2 regions of the Allomesorhizobium aridi genome follow, and region 1 is predicted to be linked to the other one. Evidence: predicted binding sites of a transcription regulator. Region 1 holds the regulator's gene; the other holds the start of a gene.
The links. The regulator LexA, encoded in region 1, represses DNA repair genes until DNA is damaged. The targets are predictions, from matches to a motif close to TGTTCNNNNTGTGTTCNG.
Positions count from the first base shown of each region.

Region 2: a site for LexA is predicted at 6,194-6,211, ahead of ACG873_RS06230 (sel1 repeat family protein). Genes of this name have one in related genera too.

Region 1 is NZ_CP171729.1:1,861,198-1,869,194, forward strand. It holds gene ACG873_RS11135 (peptidylprolyl isomerase) at 1-153, shown strand, start outside; gene trpD (anthranilate phosphoribosyltransferase) at 159-1,169, shown strand; gene trpC (indole-3-glycerol phosphate synthase TrpC) at 1,174-1,986, shown strand; gene moaC (cyclic pyranopterin monophosphate synthase MoaC) at 1,989-2,477, shown strand; gene glp (gephyrin-like molybdotransferase Glp) at 2,477-3,682, shown strand; gene lexA (transcriptional repressor LexA) at 3,789-4,508, shown strand; gene ACG873_RS11165 (ComEC/Rec2 family competence protein) at 4,828-7,602, opposite strand; partial or broken gene gltX (glutamate--tRNA ligase) at 7,769-7,997, shown strand, end outside.
Region 2 is NZ_CP171729.1:868,426-876,422, forward strand. It holds gene ACG873_RS06200 (electron transfer flavoprotein-ubiquinone oxidoreductase) at 1-1,169, shown strand, start outside; gene ACG873_RS06205 (DUF922 domain-containing protein) at 1,251-1,832, shown strand; gene ACG873_RS06210 (endonuclease/exonuclease/phosphatase family protein) at 1,929-2,933, opposite strand; gene ACG873_RS06215 (AMP nucleosidase) at 3,020-4,522, opposite strand; gene ACG873_RS06220 (hypothetical protein) at 4,598-4,792, opposite strand; gene ACG873_RS06225 (DUF2147 domain-containing protein) at 5,442-5,783, opposite strand; gene ACG873_RS06230 (sel1 repeat family protein) at 6,219-6,485, shown strand; gene ACG873_RS06235 (peroxiredoxin) at 6,811-7,476, shown strand; gene ACG873_RS06240 (acetyl/propionyl/methylcrotonyl-CoA carboxylase subunit alpha) at 7,520-7,997, opposite strand, start outside.

The DNA.
Region 1 (7,997 bases):
GGCGCCAGCCCCGAATCCGTGCCGGAGGACGCGCAGGCTTCGTTCTCGTCCGGCCTTGCGAACGACCTGCTCGACCAGTTGGTGGCGCGGCTGCAGACGCAGTACGAGGTGGAGGTCAATCGCAATGCGATTGACCAGGCGCTGGCCTTCTAACCGCCATGAGCACGCTGAAGCCGCATATCGCCAAGGTCGCCGCGGGCGACGCCCTCACCTTCGAGGAGGCGAAGGACGCGTTCGACATCATCATGTCGGGCGAGGCGACGCCCGGCCAGATCGGCGCCTTCCTGATGGCGCTGAGGGTGCGCGGCGAAAGCGTCGCCGAGATTTCGGGCGCAGTCGCGACGATGCGCGAAAAGATGCTGCGAGTCGAGGCGCCTGCCGGCGCGATAGATATCGTCGGGACGGGCGGCGACGGCTCGCACAGCGTCAACATATCGACGGCCTCGGCCTTCGTGATCGCGGGCTGCGGCGTGCCAGTGGCCAAGCACGGCAATCGCGGGCTCTCCTCGCAGACCGGCGCGGCCGACGTCCTGACCGCGCTCGGCATCAAGATCGACTTGACCGCCGAGCAGATCGGCGACTGCATCCGGCAAGCAGGCGTCGGCTTCATGTTCGCGCCGGCGCATCACCCGGCGATGCGCCATGTCGGACCGATCCGGGCCGAGCTCGGCACCCGCACGATCTTCAACCTGCTCGGGCCGCTTTCGAACCCGGCCGGCGTCAAGCGCCAGATGGTCGGCGTGTTCTCCCCCGAATGGGTCGGACCGGTGGCCGAGACGCTGAAGACGCTGGGCGCGGAGCGGGCCTGGGTGGCGCATGGCGACGGCTTCGACGAGATCACCACGACCGGCGAGACGCAGATTTGCGAGCTGAACGGCGGCGAGGTGCGCAGTTTCGTGCTGACGCCCGAGGAGTTCGGCCTGAAGCGCTACGCCCGCGAAGATCTGCGCGGCGGGGACGCGGCCTTCAACGCCAAGGCGCTGCGCGATATGCTGCACGGCCAGCCCGGCGCCTATCGCGATACGGTGCTGATGAACGCGGGCGCGGGGCTGGTGGTGGCCGGCAAGGCGGAAACGCTGGCGGACGGCGTCAGGCAGGCTGCGACCGCGATCGACAATGGCCGTGCGGCGGGCGTGCTCGACGCGCTGGTCAAGGTATCTAACGGATAAAGACGTGGCCGACATTTTGCGAAAGATCGAGGCCTACAAACGCGACGAGATCGCCGCCGCCAAGGTGCGCATGCCGCTTTCCGAGCTGAAGAAGGCGGCGCGCGACACGGACGCGCCGCGCGGCTTTCTGGCGGCGCTCGAGGCGAAGCGGAAGGCCGGGCAACTCGCGCTGATCGCCGAGATCAAGAAAGCGAGCCCGTCGAAGGGACTTATCCGCGCCGACTTCGATCCCCCGGCGCTGGCGCGCGCCTATGAACAGGGCGGCGCGGCCTGTCTTTCCGTGCTGACGGACGCGCCTTCCTTCCAGGGCGCGCCGGAATTTTTGACGGCGGCGCGGCATGCGACCAAACTGCCGGCGCTGCGCAAGGACTTTTTGTTCGATCCCTATCAGGTCCATGAGGCGCGCGCCTGGGGGGCCGATGCGATCCTGATCATCATGGCGAGCGTCAACGACGACGATGCCCGCGCGATCGAGGAAACCGCGTTCGAACTCGGCATGGACGTGCTGGTCGAGGTGCATGACGAGGCCGAGACGGAGCGCGCGCTGAAACTCTCGTCGCGGCTGATTGGCATCAACAACCGCAACCTGCGGACGTTCGACGTGTCGTTGGAAACCTCGGAGCGGCTGGCGAAACTCGTGCCGGGCGACCGGCATCTGGTCGGCGAAAGCGGCATCTTCGCTCATGAGGATTGCCAGCGGCTGGCGCGGAGCGGCATCGGCACCTTCCTGGTCGGCGAAAGCCTGATGCGGCAGGCGGACGTGGCGGCGGCGACACGCGCGTTGCTTACCGGCGAAATCGTCGCCGCCGAGGGATAGTCATGGCCGGCGGAAAGAAGCTCACCCATCTCGGCGCGCAGGGCGAGGCGCATATGGTCGATGTCGGGGCCAAGGCCGAAACCGAGCGGACGGCGATCGCCGAGGGGCTCGTCATCATGCTGCCCGAGACGCTGCGCATGATCATGGCCGGCGACGCAAAAAAGGGCGACGTGCTGGGCGCGGCCCGCATCGCCGGCATCATGGCGGCCAAGAAGACGCATGAGTTGATCCCGCTCTGCCATCCGCTGCTGCTCACCAAGGTGTCCATCGACATCCAGCCGGAACCCGCCCTGCCCGGCCTGCGCGTCGTCGCACTCGCCCGCGTCACCGGCAAGACAGGCGTGGAAATGGAGGCGCTGACCGCTGCGTCGGTCGCCTGCCTGACCATCTACGACATGGCCAAGGCGGTCGACCGGGGCATGGAGATTTCCGGGATAAGGCTGGTGGAAAAGACCGGCGGCAAGTCCGGCGACTACCGGGCGGGCGCGTAATGGCGCTGCTGCCCGTCTCAGAAGCCCTTCAGCGGCTGCTCGATGGGGCGGCGCCCGGCGAAGCGGAAACCGTGCCGCTGGCCGAAGCGGCGGGGCGCGTGCTCGCCGAACCGGTCATGGCGCTGCGGACGCAGCCGCCCTTCGACGCCTCGGCCATGGACGGTTACGCCGTGCGCGCCGCGGACGTCGCAAAGGTGCCGGTGCAACTCGAGATCATCGGCGCGGCCCCGGCCGGGCGGCGATTCGACGGCAAGGTCGAGCCTGGACAGGCGGTGCGGATTTTCACCGGCGCGCCGATGCCGGAAGGCGCAGATACGATCGTCATCCAGGAGAATACGAGCAGCGTCGGCGAGAACGGCGTTGAGGTGACGGAAACGGTCGCGGCCGGCCGGCACATAAGGCGCAAGGGCCTGGATTTCGCCGAGGGCGACCGGCTGCTCGAACCGGGACGCGTGCTCGATGCGGCGGCGCTGTCGCTGGCGGCCTCCGCCAATCACGCCGCGCTTCGCTTGGTCAGGCGTCCGCTGGTGGCGATCATCGCGACGGGCGACGAATTGCTGCCGCCGGGCAGCGAGCCGGGGCCGGACCAGATCATCGCCTCCAACGCCTTCGGCGTCGCCGCGATCGCGCAGTCGGTGGGCGCGCGGGTGCTCGACCTCGGCATCGCGCCGGACCGCAGGGAAGCGATTTCGGCGCTCGTCCAGGAGGCCATGGAGGCGCACGCCGACGTGATCGTGACGCTCGGCGGGGCGTCCGTCGGCGACCACGATTTCATCCATGACGTGCTGACCGGCGAAGGCATGGCGCTCGACTTCTGGAAGATCGCAATGCGGCCGGGCAAGCCGCTGATGTTCGGGCGGCTCGGCGGCACGCGCTGCCTCGGCTTGCCCGGCAATCCTGTGGCGAGCCTGGTCTGCTCGCATCTGTTCCTGAAGCCGCTGGTGGCGCGGCTGGGCGGCCGCCCCTATCAGCCGGACATGCGCCAGGCCGTGCTGGGGACCGCCCTGCCCGCCAACGATATGCGCCAGGACTATATACGCGCCGTGGTGGACGCTGGCCCCGACGCTCCGGTGGCGACGCCCTTCCGCGTGCAGGATTCTTCGATGCTCAGGATTTTCGCCGACGCCAACGCGCTGATCGTGCGCCAACCGCTCGCAGCGGCCGCCGATGCCGGTGCTCCGTGCGACGTGCTGATGCTACGCTGAACAAATCGTCAACGGATTCATTAAAATTTAAAAGGTTGCGGAACACAACTGGAACATATAGTGTTTGTTCTGGATTTGTTTTCCGTTTGATTCTCGGGGGCTGGTGATGCTGACGCGCAAACAACATGAACTGCTGCTCTTCATCCATGAACGGCTGAAAGAGGCCGGGATCCCTCCTTCCTTCGACGAAATGAAGGATGCGCTGGACCTTGCGTCGAAGTCCGGAATCCACCGCCTGATCACGGCGCTTGAGGAGCGCGGCTTCATCCGCCGCCTGCCCAACCGGGCGCGGGCGCTTGAGGTTCTGCGGCTTCCCGATTCGATCGCGCCGGGCCTGAACGCGGCGCGGAAATTCTCGCCCAGCGTCATCGAGGGCAGCCTCGGCCGCCGCATGCCGGAGCCGTCGCGGATGCCTGCGGCCGGCAATGACGACGACGTCCGCGCCTCGATATCCATCCCGGTGATGGGGCGCATCGCCGCCGGCGTGCCCATCGAGGCCATCCAGCACAAGACGCATTCGATCTCCGTGCCGCCGGATATGATTTCGGGCGGCGAGCATTATGCGCTCGAGGTGAAGGGCGATTCGATGATCGAGGCCGGCATTTTCGACGGCGATACTGTGATCATCCGCAACGCCAGCACCGCCAATCCCGGCGAGATCATCGTTGCGCTGGTGGACGAGGAGGAAGCGACGCTGAAGCGCTTCCGCCGCAAGGGCGCGTCCATTGCGCTCGAAGCCGCAAACCCGGCCTATGAAACGCGGATTTTCGGACCCGACCGGGTCAAGGTGCAGGGCAAGCTCGTTGGACTGATCCGGCGCTATTGAAAATTGGTGCTGGCGTGGTCGGCGCTGGCGAAGTTGTAAAGGTTTCGGAACCTGAGTGGGTGTCATCCCGGAAGCCGGGGTGAACAGTAGGCTATTCCGGACTCATTGGCCGGCGTCAGCGTGGCCCGAACCCTTGCTCTTTGTGCCGGTTTCGCACGAGCGGCATTCTTGCGCCCACCCGGCCACGCTTCTCAGGTCCGGCTCTTCTCCCTTCGCTTGGTCCGCCGGGATGACAATGCTCTTTGCCGCCGATTGCCATCGGCGGTGTCTGCCAAGGCGGGATCGTCGGATCGGTCAAAAACTTCAAGGCCGCGTCCTGCTATTTGGCCGGCTCCATCGCTGGAGGTTTCGTCTTTCGCTGGTAGGGCGGCATGCCGCGCGCGGCGCGCGAGAAGCGGCGTTGCGCGTGCCACGGGCGGTAAGGCTCGGCCACCGCATGGCGGATTTCAGGGTTTGAACCCAGCGCGGCGAAATAGATTGCAGCGCTGCCGTGCCTAGCCAACTCTCGTTTGGTCACGATCGCTACAGCCGGATTTCCGCAGGACAGTTCGGCAGTCGCATCATCGATGACGATCAGGGCCGCATAGTTGCAGGCGCTTCGCGCAGCAGAGCTATCAGCCGTATGAACGACGATGTAGCCGGACGGGTGGCGAATCGCGCATAGCGCCGGGCTGCAGTCGAACCGGACGCCGGGAACGCGTCCGACGGGCGATTGCGGGGCGATTTCCGCAGCATTCTCGGCAGGTGGGCCGGATGAAGCGGGCTCGTCGGAATGCCGCTTGATAGGATTAGTGGGATTTCCACTCGCCGTCGCTGCGGGCATCGGCGTTTCCGTCGCCGCAGCATTCGTGCCGGAGCCGCCGGATGATGCGAGCCCGTCGGCGTTCTGCATGCTGGAATCAGTGGGATCGCGATCGGCCGTGGCGGCGAGCGTTACGGTTTCGACCGCCGCAGTATTTGTGTCGGCGCGCCCGGACACTGCAGGCTCATCGGAATGACGCTTTAGCGAATTGGCGGGCTGCGCGGGCGGGACAACGGTTTCTGCGCGGAGCGCCCGCTTCCAACTGTCGATCGTGAACTGGTTCGGCCGGGCTCGATTGACGGCCAACTCTCCCTCACCATTGCGTAGTGCGACCAGACGTCCGTCCTCCGAAACAAACACGTTCGGCGTTTTCGCGAATACTAGCGCCGCCACGGCCAGTACGGCGAACGGTAGGGCCGCCAGCCGGAGCCGGGTTGTTGTTGTCATCGTGGCGAAGATCAATGCGACGGTGGTGAGCAGGACGGCCTGGACGGGCACGAGTCCGACGGCGTCGAGTGGCGAGCGGGCGGAAAACCAGTCGGCGACCGCAATCATGGCCGAGAGGCCCTTGCCCATGACAAAGAAGAACGGCGCGTCGAGGCCGAACGGCATGGCGACGGCGCCCATCACCGCGAACGGCATGACCAGCACCGAGACGATCGGCATGGCCACCAGGTTCGCGGCAAGGCTGAGCGGCGAGACGCGCTGGAAGTGATAGGCGCCGAAGACGGCCGTCGCCAGCCCCGCCACCACGGATGTGACCATCAGACCGGCGGCGATGGCCAGTATTTTCCTGAATGCGAGGTGGGACGTCGAACGACCGGCCGCATGCGGCGCGCCGGTTCGCGCCTGCTGGCGATCCGACCACCAGGCATAGGCGCCGACAAGCGCTGCGGTCGCGGCGAACGACATCTGGAAGCTTGGGCCCATCACCTCATGCGGGGAGACGGCAATGACGAGGATCGCGGAGATCGCCAAGTTGCGCATGGTCAGTGCGGCGCGGTCAAACAGCAGCGCCGTCAGCATCACCGCAAGCATGATGAAGCTGCGCTGAGCCGCAACTTCGCCGCCGGAGATGAAGAGATAGGCGGCGATTGCCGCAAGTGCCGCGACAGCAGCGTATTTCTTGACCGGCCGCCGCGAAGCAAAGCCTGGAAACAGCGCGAAGCCGGCGCGCAGGCCGCCCATGATCGTGCCGGCGACCAGCGCCATGTGCAGGCCCGATATCGAGATGATGTGATAGAGGCCGGTGCGGCGCAGCGATTCATTGACCGCCTCGGGAATGCCGGCGCGGACGCCTACAGCCAGGGCCGCGGCGATTTCGCCTTCCGGCCCGCCGATGCTTTTGCGTATGCGATCGGCGATGGCGTTGCGGCCGTTCTGGATCCAGGCCGAGACTCGCGCCGGCAACGACAGATCCGGTTGCGGCATGTGAGGGTCGCCGGCCAGCTCATTGTTCTCGCTCATTTTCTCTTCCGCAAGTGTCGGCTGCGGTGCGACCACGGTCGTCAATTGCGGGGCGCGCAGGAAAAAGCCGCTCGCGCCGATACCGTCAAAATAGCTCTCGAAGGAAAAGTCATAGCTTTGCGGCCGCACCGGCCCGGACGGCGGCATCAGCCGCACGAGGCCGGTGATCTCAGCGCCGACCGTCAGGCCGGCCGGAATCTTTGCGGCCGAGGCGCAGATCCTGTCCGGCGCATAGCGCAGTTTCGGGCGGGCGGTCGCAGTAAGGTCCAGTGTCAATCGCGTGCGGCCGTTGGCCAGATGGTCGATCGCCGCGACCTTGCCGGTGACGATGGTCGATATTTCGCCGCCCAGCATTTTCGTGCCGGCGCGCCAAGTTTCGGCCTTTGCAGCCAGAAACCCCAGCAGGCAAACCAAGGCAGCAGCCAAAATCAAGTGCAATGCGCCGCGCGACGGCAGCAGGGCGAGGATCAGGCCGACGACCACCCCGCCGGCAAGCGCAGGCGCTGCACCTGGTTCGAAAGGAAGCGCGAAATAGACAATGGCGCCGAATGCCAAGAAGACCGGCAGGAGCAGAAATGCCGCGCCGCGATCGATTTCGAGCGTGATGTCCCGGCGCAGCGCGGGAACCAGAGCGCGGGCGGTGGCAAGCGGCTCCTGCCAACGCAGTTCTGGAGATGCGTCGGCAGGTAACGCCGGGAGCGGATACCGGCGGCTTGTGAGAGGCTGGGCTACTGGAGACTGAAACGGGACGAGCGTCGCGGCATCCTGCGCAGGCGCAAGGAGCGCACGCTCGCTGACATCGCTCGCCGCCGTCCGGCCGGCCATCCGCGCCCCCTCCAGGAGCGGCTATGCCGACGCCGCAGCGTCGGGCGTGCCGGCCCCTGCCCCTTGCACCACCGACCTTCTATGCTACATGAACGGCACCGAATTGCCATGCGCGCCCTGGGCACATTCCTGCCTGCATCCGGCGCGCCGTTTCCTGGAAATCCCGATGCCCGACACCGTTGTCACCCGCTTTGCACCCTCGCCCACAGGCTACCTCCATATCGGGGGGCGCGCACGGCCTTGTTCAACTGGCTCTACGCCCGCCACACCAAGGGCACGATGCTGCTGCGCATCGAGGATACCGACCGGCAGCGCTCGACCGAGGCGGCGACGGCCGCGATCCTCGACGGGCTGACCTGGCTTGGCCTGCTTTGGGAAGGTGAGCCGGTCTCGCA
Region 2 (7,997 bases), 990 kb from region 1:
CCCCCGGCATGGCGCTGCTCGGCAAATATGTGCTGATCGGCGAGGGTGCGCGCGGTTCGCTGGCCAAGGAACTGATCGCCAAGTACCGGCTGGACGAGGGTCGCCAGCCCGGAAAATACGGCATCGGCCTCAAGGAACTCTGGCAGGTCAAGCCGGAGAACCACAAGCCTGGCCTGGTCCAGCACACATTCGGCTGGCCGCTGGACCTGAAGACGGGCGGCGGATCGTTCCTCTATCACCTCGAGGACAACCAGGTCGCCGTCGGCTTCGTCGTGCACCTGAACTACAAGAACCCTTATCTGAATCCCTTCGAGGAGTTCCAGCGCTTCAAGACCCATCCGGCCATCCGCGGGACGTTCGAGGGCGGCAAGCGCATCTCCTACGGCGCGCGCGCGATCACCGAGGGCGGCTGGCAGTCGGTGCCGAAGCTGTCCTTTCCCGGCGGCGCGTTGATCGGATGTTCGGCCGGCATGGTCAACGTCCCGCGCATCAAGGGTTCGCACAATGCGGTCCTGTCGGGCATGCTCGCGGCCGAACACGCCGCGGCCGCAATCGCAGCCGGGCGGACTAATGACGAGCTGGAAGCTTATGAAAACGCCTGGCGCGACACCGATATCGGCAAGGACCTGAAGAAGGTCCGCAACGTCAAGCCGCTCTGGTCGCGTTTCGGCACCGTCGTTGGCGTCGCGCTCGGCGGCTTCGACATGTGGACCAATACGCTGTTCGGCCTCTCGCTGTTTGGCACGATGAAGCACGGCAAGCCGGACTATGCCACCCTCGAACCGGCCGAGAAGCACAAGAAGATCGACTATCCGAAGCCCGACGGCGTGCTGACCTTCGACAGGCTGTCGTCGGTGTTCCTGTCCAACACCAACCACGAGGAGAACCAGCCGGTCCACCTCCAGGTCAAGGACATGGAACTGCAGAAGCGCTCGGAATATCAGGTTTTCGCGGGGCCCTCGTCACGCTACTGCCCGGCGGCCGTTTATGAATGGGTGGATGCGGACGGCAATTCGATCGCGAGCGATCCCGGGCATGCCAATGCGCGCTTCGTCATCAACGCGCAGAACTGCGTCCACTGCAAGACCTGCGACATCAAGGATCCCAACCAGAACATCAACTGGGTGCCGCCGCAGGGCGGCGAGGGGCCGGTCTATCCCAATATGTGATGTCAGGGGTCGCCGGCGCGGCGAAACCATTGAAAAACCCCCGGCATTGTGGTGTGATTTGCTTCTTGTGGGAGCGAGGGCATGCGGGGGATCTGCATTGCATTGGTGGTGTGCCTGGGCGCTGGCCCGGCGCTGGCGGACGTGAAGACCGTCGTCAGGACCGAAACTTACGCCGTTGCCGGGAAGAGTGGCGAGGAACTGCTGGACGCGATGGACCGCAAAGGGCCGAGACACGGCCTGCGCGCGCGCGCCATGGCGCAGACACGCTACGAGGTGGACTGGAAGATCGACTGGCTTAAATCAGACGGCAAATGCCGCCTGAACTCGGCGGACGCAACGCTGTCGATAGTCTACCGCTATCCCGCACTTGCCGGACCCACTTCGCCAAGGCTCGCGCGGCGCTGGAAGACGTTCATTGCAGGTGTGCGCCGGCACGAGGAAATGCATGGGAAGATCGCCCGCCAGATGGTCGCGGCGATCCACAAGTCCGTGTCGGGGCGGGCTGTCGGGAACGACCGCTACTGCATCAAGTCGCAGAAGAAGATCGAGCGCCTGATAGAAGCGGGCTATGACAAATACGAGGCCAGGCAGGCGCGGTTCGACGACAAGGAACATGCCGAAGGCGGCAATGTCGACCAGCTGCTGGATATGCTGACCAGGTAGCGCCTCAGAGCATCGTGCCGAAAAGTGGATGCCGGTTTTCGGCAAAAACGATGCGAAGAGAACGAGATGCCCGATTCCGAAAACGGGCGGCTTGCTCTAGCTTCGTGTCGGCTGATCGACGGAGACGGTCACCGGGTCGGGCGGGATTTCGCGGCCGCTAAGCCTGATCGAGAATTCGACCAGCACCGGCCGGTGATCCGAACCTGAATCTTCCAGCGTCCGCACCGAATTGACCTGCACGTCGCCCTTCGCGAAAACCTGGTCGATCGGCAGCCCGAACGAGCGGAAACCGTCGGGCAGCCGGCGCGACAGCCAGGTCGCTCCGGGCGAGGGGACCAGCGTCAGTCCGCCCGCTTGCGCCACCTTTTTGACCGCCGCGCTCCACGGCGTAGCGTTCATGTCGCCGGCAAGCAGCGCCGTCTCCGAAAGCTTCGCAAGCCGCGGCGAGACGGCGGCTATGTTTCCTGGTTGTTCAAACGGCCAAGGCCAACCGAGATGCATCGCTGCGACCTCGACCTCGCGCCCGCCGAAATCGATCGAGGCCACGGCAAGCGAGCCGCGACCGTCGCAACTCGGCTCTTTCCCGGCCGAGAAGGGCCGCTTCGACAGGATCGCGGCTCCCCAGAGACGCCCCGGAAACGGGCAAAGGATGCGGTGGGGATAAGCGGCGGAGAGCAGTTCCAGCTTTTCCGCCCACATCGACGACACTTCGTTGAGTGTGATCACGTCCGGCTGGACGCGGCCGATCAGCGACAATATCCGCGCCGGATCGGCATTGTCGAAGCGAACATTCATCTGCAGCAGGCGGTAGACCGCCTGTCCTTCTTGCTTCTGGCCAAATGCCGCGTGCACCTGGCCAAGCCCCGGCAAGCTTATCGAGGCGGATGTGGTCGCGATTGCCGCCAGCGCGAAGGCGAGAGCGGCCACAGCCTCCTTCACCAGCGAAAGTGCGAGGAGCAGCACCGCGCAGGCCGCGATCAGCACCGCGAGATGGATGCGGAAATGCGCGAAGGAATCGAATGCCGGGTGCACGTTTCCGAAGAAGCCGGCAATCAGCGGCAGCGACAGGGCGACGGGCGCCGCCAAGGCCGACAGGGACATTTTGGTTCGCATGTTCGTCGGGTGCATCGCGGCCCTTATCGGCAGAAATGCGGCCCATTCATGGTCGGCGCGGGCCGCCGGCACGTCTATTGGAATGCGGTCTCCGAAAAACTGCGCAGCTTGCGCGAATGCAGCCGGTCCATCGGCATTTCGGCAAGCTTTTCCATGGCGCGGATGCCGATAGTCAGGTGCTGGGCGACCTGGCGCTTGTAGAACTCCGACGCCATGCCGGGTAGCTTCAGTTCGCCGTGCAGCGGCTTGTCGGAAACGCACAGCAGCGTTCCGTACGGGACGCGGAAGCGGAAGCCGTTTGCCGCGATCGTCGCCGATTCCATGTCGAGCGCGATCGCCCGCGACTGAGACAGCCGCTGCACCGGCCCACGCTGCTCGCGCAGTTCCCAGTTGCGGTTGTCGATGGTGGCGACCGTCCCGGTGCGCATGATGCGCTTCAGATCGTAGCCAGACAGCCCGGTGACCTCCGCGACCGCCTCCTGCAGCGCCACCTGTATCTCCGCCAGCGGTGGGACCGGCACCCACACCGGCAGGTCGGCGTCGAGCACGTGGTCCTCGCGCACATAGGCGTGCGCCAGCACGTAGTCGCCGAGCGCCTGCGTGTTGCGGAGGCCGGCGCAATGGCCGAGCATCAGCCAGGCATGCGGCCGCAGCACGGCGACATGATCGGTGATGGTCTTGGCGTTGGACGGGCCGATCCCGATATTGATCATGGTGATGCCGCCATGGTTCGGCTTTTTCAGGTGATAGGTCGGCATCTGCGGCAGGCGCGACGGCGTTGCGCCCTCGGTGGGCTTGGTCTCGCCGGCGAGCGTGATGACGTTGCCCGGCTCGACGAATTCGGAGTAGCTCCCTCCGCCCTTGGCCATCAGCTCGCGCGCGTAGACGCAGAACTCGTCGATATAGAACTGGTAGTTGGTGAACAGCACGAAATTCTGGAAATGCTCCGGACTGGTCGCGGTGTAGTGCGTCAGCCGATGCAGCGAATAGTCGATGCGCTGGGCGGTGAACGGCGCCAGCGGCCGCGGCTCGCCGGGTACTGCCTCGAAAGTGCCGTTGGCGATAAGATCGTCGGTGCCGTCGAGATCTGGCACGTCGAACAGGTCGCGGATAGGCCGCTTGATGCGTTCGGCGATCGACCCGTCGACATGGGTGCCCTCGAGGAAGGCGAAATGCACCGGGATCGGCGTCTCCGATTCCGATACCACCACCGGCACGCCGTGGTTTCGCATGATCAGGCCCAGCTGTTCGACAAGATAGTTCTTGAACAGGTCAGGCCTGGTGATGGTCGTCGTATAGTGGCCGGGCGACGGCATGTGGCCGTAGGCCTGCCGTGAATCAACTTGGGAATAGGACGAAGTCGTGACGCCGACTTCGGGATAGTAAGCGCGGTACTTGCGGTGAGTGTCGCCGCCATTGCCAAGCGCTATGAATGAATCGCGCAGGAAGGAAGTGTTGCGCCGGTAAAGCGCATCGAGCGCCGCCACCGCTTCGCGCGGGTCGGTAAAGCTCTGCCTGGCGAACGGCTCGGGCGAGGCGATGCTCTGGATCGGTTCGGGGTAGATTCTCTTTTCCATGACCCATTATAGAGACTTGGAACGGGGTGCGGGAGGGGTGCGCACCGCGAAAGCTGGTCGCAGCCTTCTATTTCTTCAGCCGCGCTGCAGGCTGATCATCAGCACGAAGCCCATGCCCTTCTTCTTCATCTTCGGCGCATCGATCGTGGTGCCTATTTCGCCGCGCGCCATCGGCACGGCCAATACGGGCGCGGCAAGCAGCAGCGTGATGAGCGCCGCCCGGGGCAACAGCCGGAGGACCGTGAGAGTTTGGGCGGCGAAGAGGGTCATTGTCATCAATTCCAGGCTGCAGTTTCCGTTATTTGCGTTTGGGCGGAGCGCAGCGAAAACCATCTTCGAATACGCAGGGTACGACCATGCCGATGCCCCATGATCGTGCGGGGCGGCTCGAATGGGCCACGAGGAGCGCCAACAACATGCCGAACAGGGTCATGAACAGGCAGACTATGGTGAACCGGCGCGCGAGCATGGAAGCGTTTCCCTCGATCGAACGCAGATTGCCTTGTCGCGGCTGAACCGGCTCTGATGCCCGCGTTCATCTGGCGTTCAATATCGTTGAGAAGCGTCGGCCGGGGCTTGCCAGTGCCCCGCGGTCATCGACCCAAGAGGCCCGGGAGCCTTCTGATCTCGATCTTCGAGCCAGAGGCCATAGTCCCACTATGTGGGGGCGAAAGTTCGGCAGGTGTGTGCGGCGGATGAACGCACCCGCGCTGAAATCGAGCAAGGCCTGTTCTGGCAGGCGGGTCTTGGGGCCGCTAGGTGGCCGGCCAGGCGCATCATTTCCGCCAGTATGCGCCCGAGCAAATCCCCTATGCGACCGCCACACCAACGAGTGCAACCGCTGAGGCGCCGAGCCTCAAAGCGAAAAAAGCCCCGCAAAGCCGATTCGCGGGACTTTTCTATGGGAGTGAGGCCAAGCCTAGAGCTTGGTCCACTTCTGCGTTTTGCAGAAGATCTTGAGCGCGCAACCGGTCATGTTGAGGCTCGATCCCGAAAGGCTGGCCGATCCGGAATAGGTCTTGTCGTCGGCGGGATCGGTTATGGTGCCCTTGTACTTGCTGTCGCCGCTCGCGTTCATCTTGCCGATCTGCTTGCCGGCATGCTTGCCGGTCTTCAGCGTGATGCAAAAGCCGCCGCCGCAGCCGCCGATAGCCGCGGTCTCGCCGCTCTGCGTCTTCCAGTTGCCTTCGATCGGGTCCGCATAGGCGGCGCCCGCTGAAAGCAACGTTGCGGCCAAGACCATGCTCATTTTGCGAAACATCTCGTGTCCTCCTCCCTTGGGTGTTCGACGGGCCGGGGCTTCTCCTCCGCCCGGCGTCCCTTTACGCAAACGTAAGCTAGTCCAGCCGCGACGAAAACAAAAGCGGTGCCGCTGGGGAAGAACAGCAAGGATTTTCCGCGTCGTTTTCCCGTCCGGAAAGCCCGATGCGTCTGCGCGACCGGTTTTCGTGGTGAACGAAGTCTTTCGCTGGAAGGCACGAATTTTCGGCAAATTTCAGCCAAATCCCAAGCAATGCAAGCGTCCATATCCCTAATGAATTCCGAAGTTTACCTCTTGTTTGAATTTTGTTTGCGGCAAATTAAGCACGCCACTTAACGACGGATTCAAGGCTGCGCGGCATTCTCGAAAGCATCGGAAGAGCAGGCCGCGACGGCAAAAAGGCAGCTCTCAGGAACAGACAGGGGACTTGTCGAAATGGCACGTTTTGAAATGTTTGAAGCAGGCTTCGGCGCGATGGGCGCAACCGCCCAGGCCGACATTCTTTTCGAACTCGGCATGATGTATGCGACCGGCCGCGATTGCGAGGCCGACCTCGTCACCGCGCACAAATGGTTCAACATCGCGGCGATCAAAGGCTCGGACCGGGCCGCGGAACTGCGCTCGGAGCTTTCGGCGACCATGTCGAAGCAGGAGATTGCCCGGGCGCTTCGCGAGGCCCGCGAATGGATGACGATGCACTGAGCGCACCGGATCGACTGAATACCCGGGCCCAAGCCGCACAGACGGATCGGCCTCAACTTTAAAGAACGCGGCAGCCTGGAGGCGGGCCAGTCGCGCAGTCAAGACAGGGTGAGCGGCGAATTCACGAGCGTGGGGACGCTTTCGGGGATCGTGTTCGACAAGGAAACAGCCGCGACCGGCGGGAACAAAGCCGGCGTGGCTGTTTCCTTTTTCGCAGGCTTGCCGCAATATGGCGGCTTCACGCCGTGCCGTCATTCAGGCTTTCTCGGCCGTCCGAAATGGTGGCGGCGACGCGCGGCATTTTTCTGGCACGGGAGGAAAACCAATGGGCCTTCGCATCAACGACACTGCCCCTGATTTCAGCGCCGACACGACCGAGGGGCCGATAAATTTTCACGAATGGATCGGCGACGGCTATGCCGTGCTTTTCTCGCATCCCAAGGATTTCACGCCCGTCTGCACGACCGAACTCGGCTACATGGCGGGGCTGAAGGACGAGTTCGCGCGCAGGAACACCAAGATGATCGGCATTTCGGTCGATCCGGTGGAAAACCACAACAGGTGGAAGGCAGACATCGAGAAACTGTCGGGCAACAAGGTCAACTATCCGATGATCGGCGACCCGACGCTCTCAGTCGCCAAGCTTTACGACATGCTGCCGGCTGGCGCCGGCGACACCTCGGAAGGCAGGACGCCCGCCGACAACGCGACGGTACGCTCGGTGTTCCTGATCGGTCCCGACAAGAAGATCAAGCTGATGCTGACCTATCCGATGACGACGGGGCGCAACTTCGACGAAATCCTACGCGCGCTGGATTCGATCCAGTTGACCGCCAAGCATCAGGTTGCGACGCCGGCGCAGTGGAAGCAGGGCGAGGACGTGATCATCACAGCCGCCGTTTCCGACGAGGACGCGACAAAGCGCTTCGGCAGTTTCGACCGCGTGCTGCCCTATCTGCGCAAAACGAAGCAACCGGCGCTCGATTCCTGAGACGGCCGTATCAGGCCGCCGGCGCATGCGTCGGCGGCTAAGTCTATGAGGCCTCCTCGAACCGCACCAGCACGGTTCCGTCGGTGACCTGCGCGCCCTCCGCCGCGATCTCGGCGATGACGCCGTCATGCGGCGCGGCCACTGTGTGCTCCATCTTCATGGCTTCGAGGATGAGCAGCGGCTGACCTTTGCGAACGATCTCGCCGCTGACGGCCTTCACCACCTTCACCAGCCCCGGCATCGGTGCGCGCATCGAAGCTATGCCGGCTTCGGCGTCGGCGGCTTTGGCAAACGGGTCGGGTATCGCGAACGTGTAGGACGCAACGCGCTCGAAGACGGTGACGTGGCCTGGCCAAAGGGCGACGCGCACCTTGCGATCCGGCTCCTCATCCCTCTGCCGGGATCTTCTCCCCGTGAAGGGGACTGGTCGCAACGCTGACGCCCCTCTCTCCCCGTCAGTCACGGGGAGAGGGTAAGGGTGAGAGGCGGCGCCATCCAGAGCAACGTCGAATAGTCCGTCA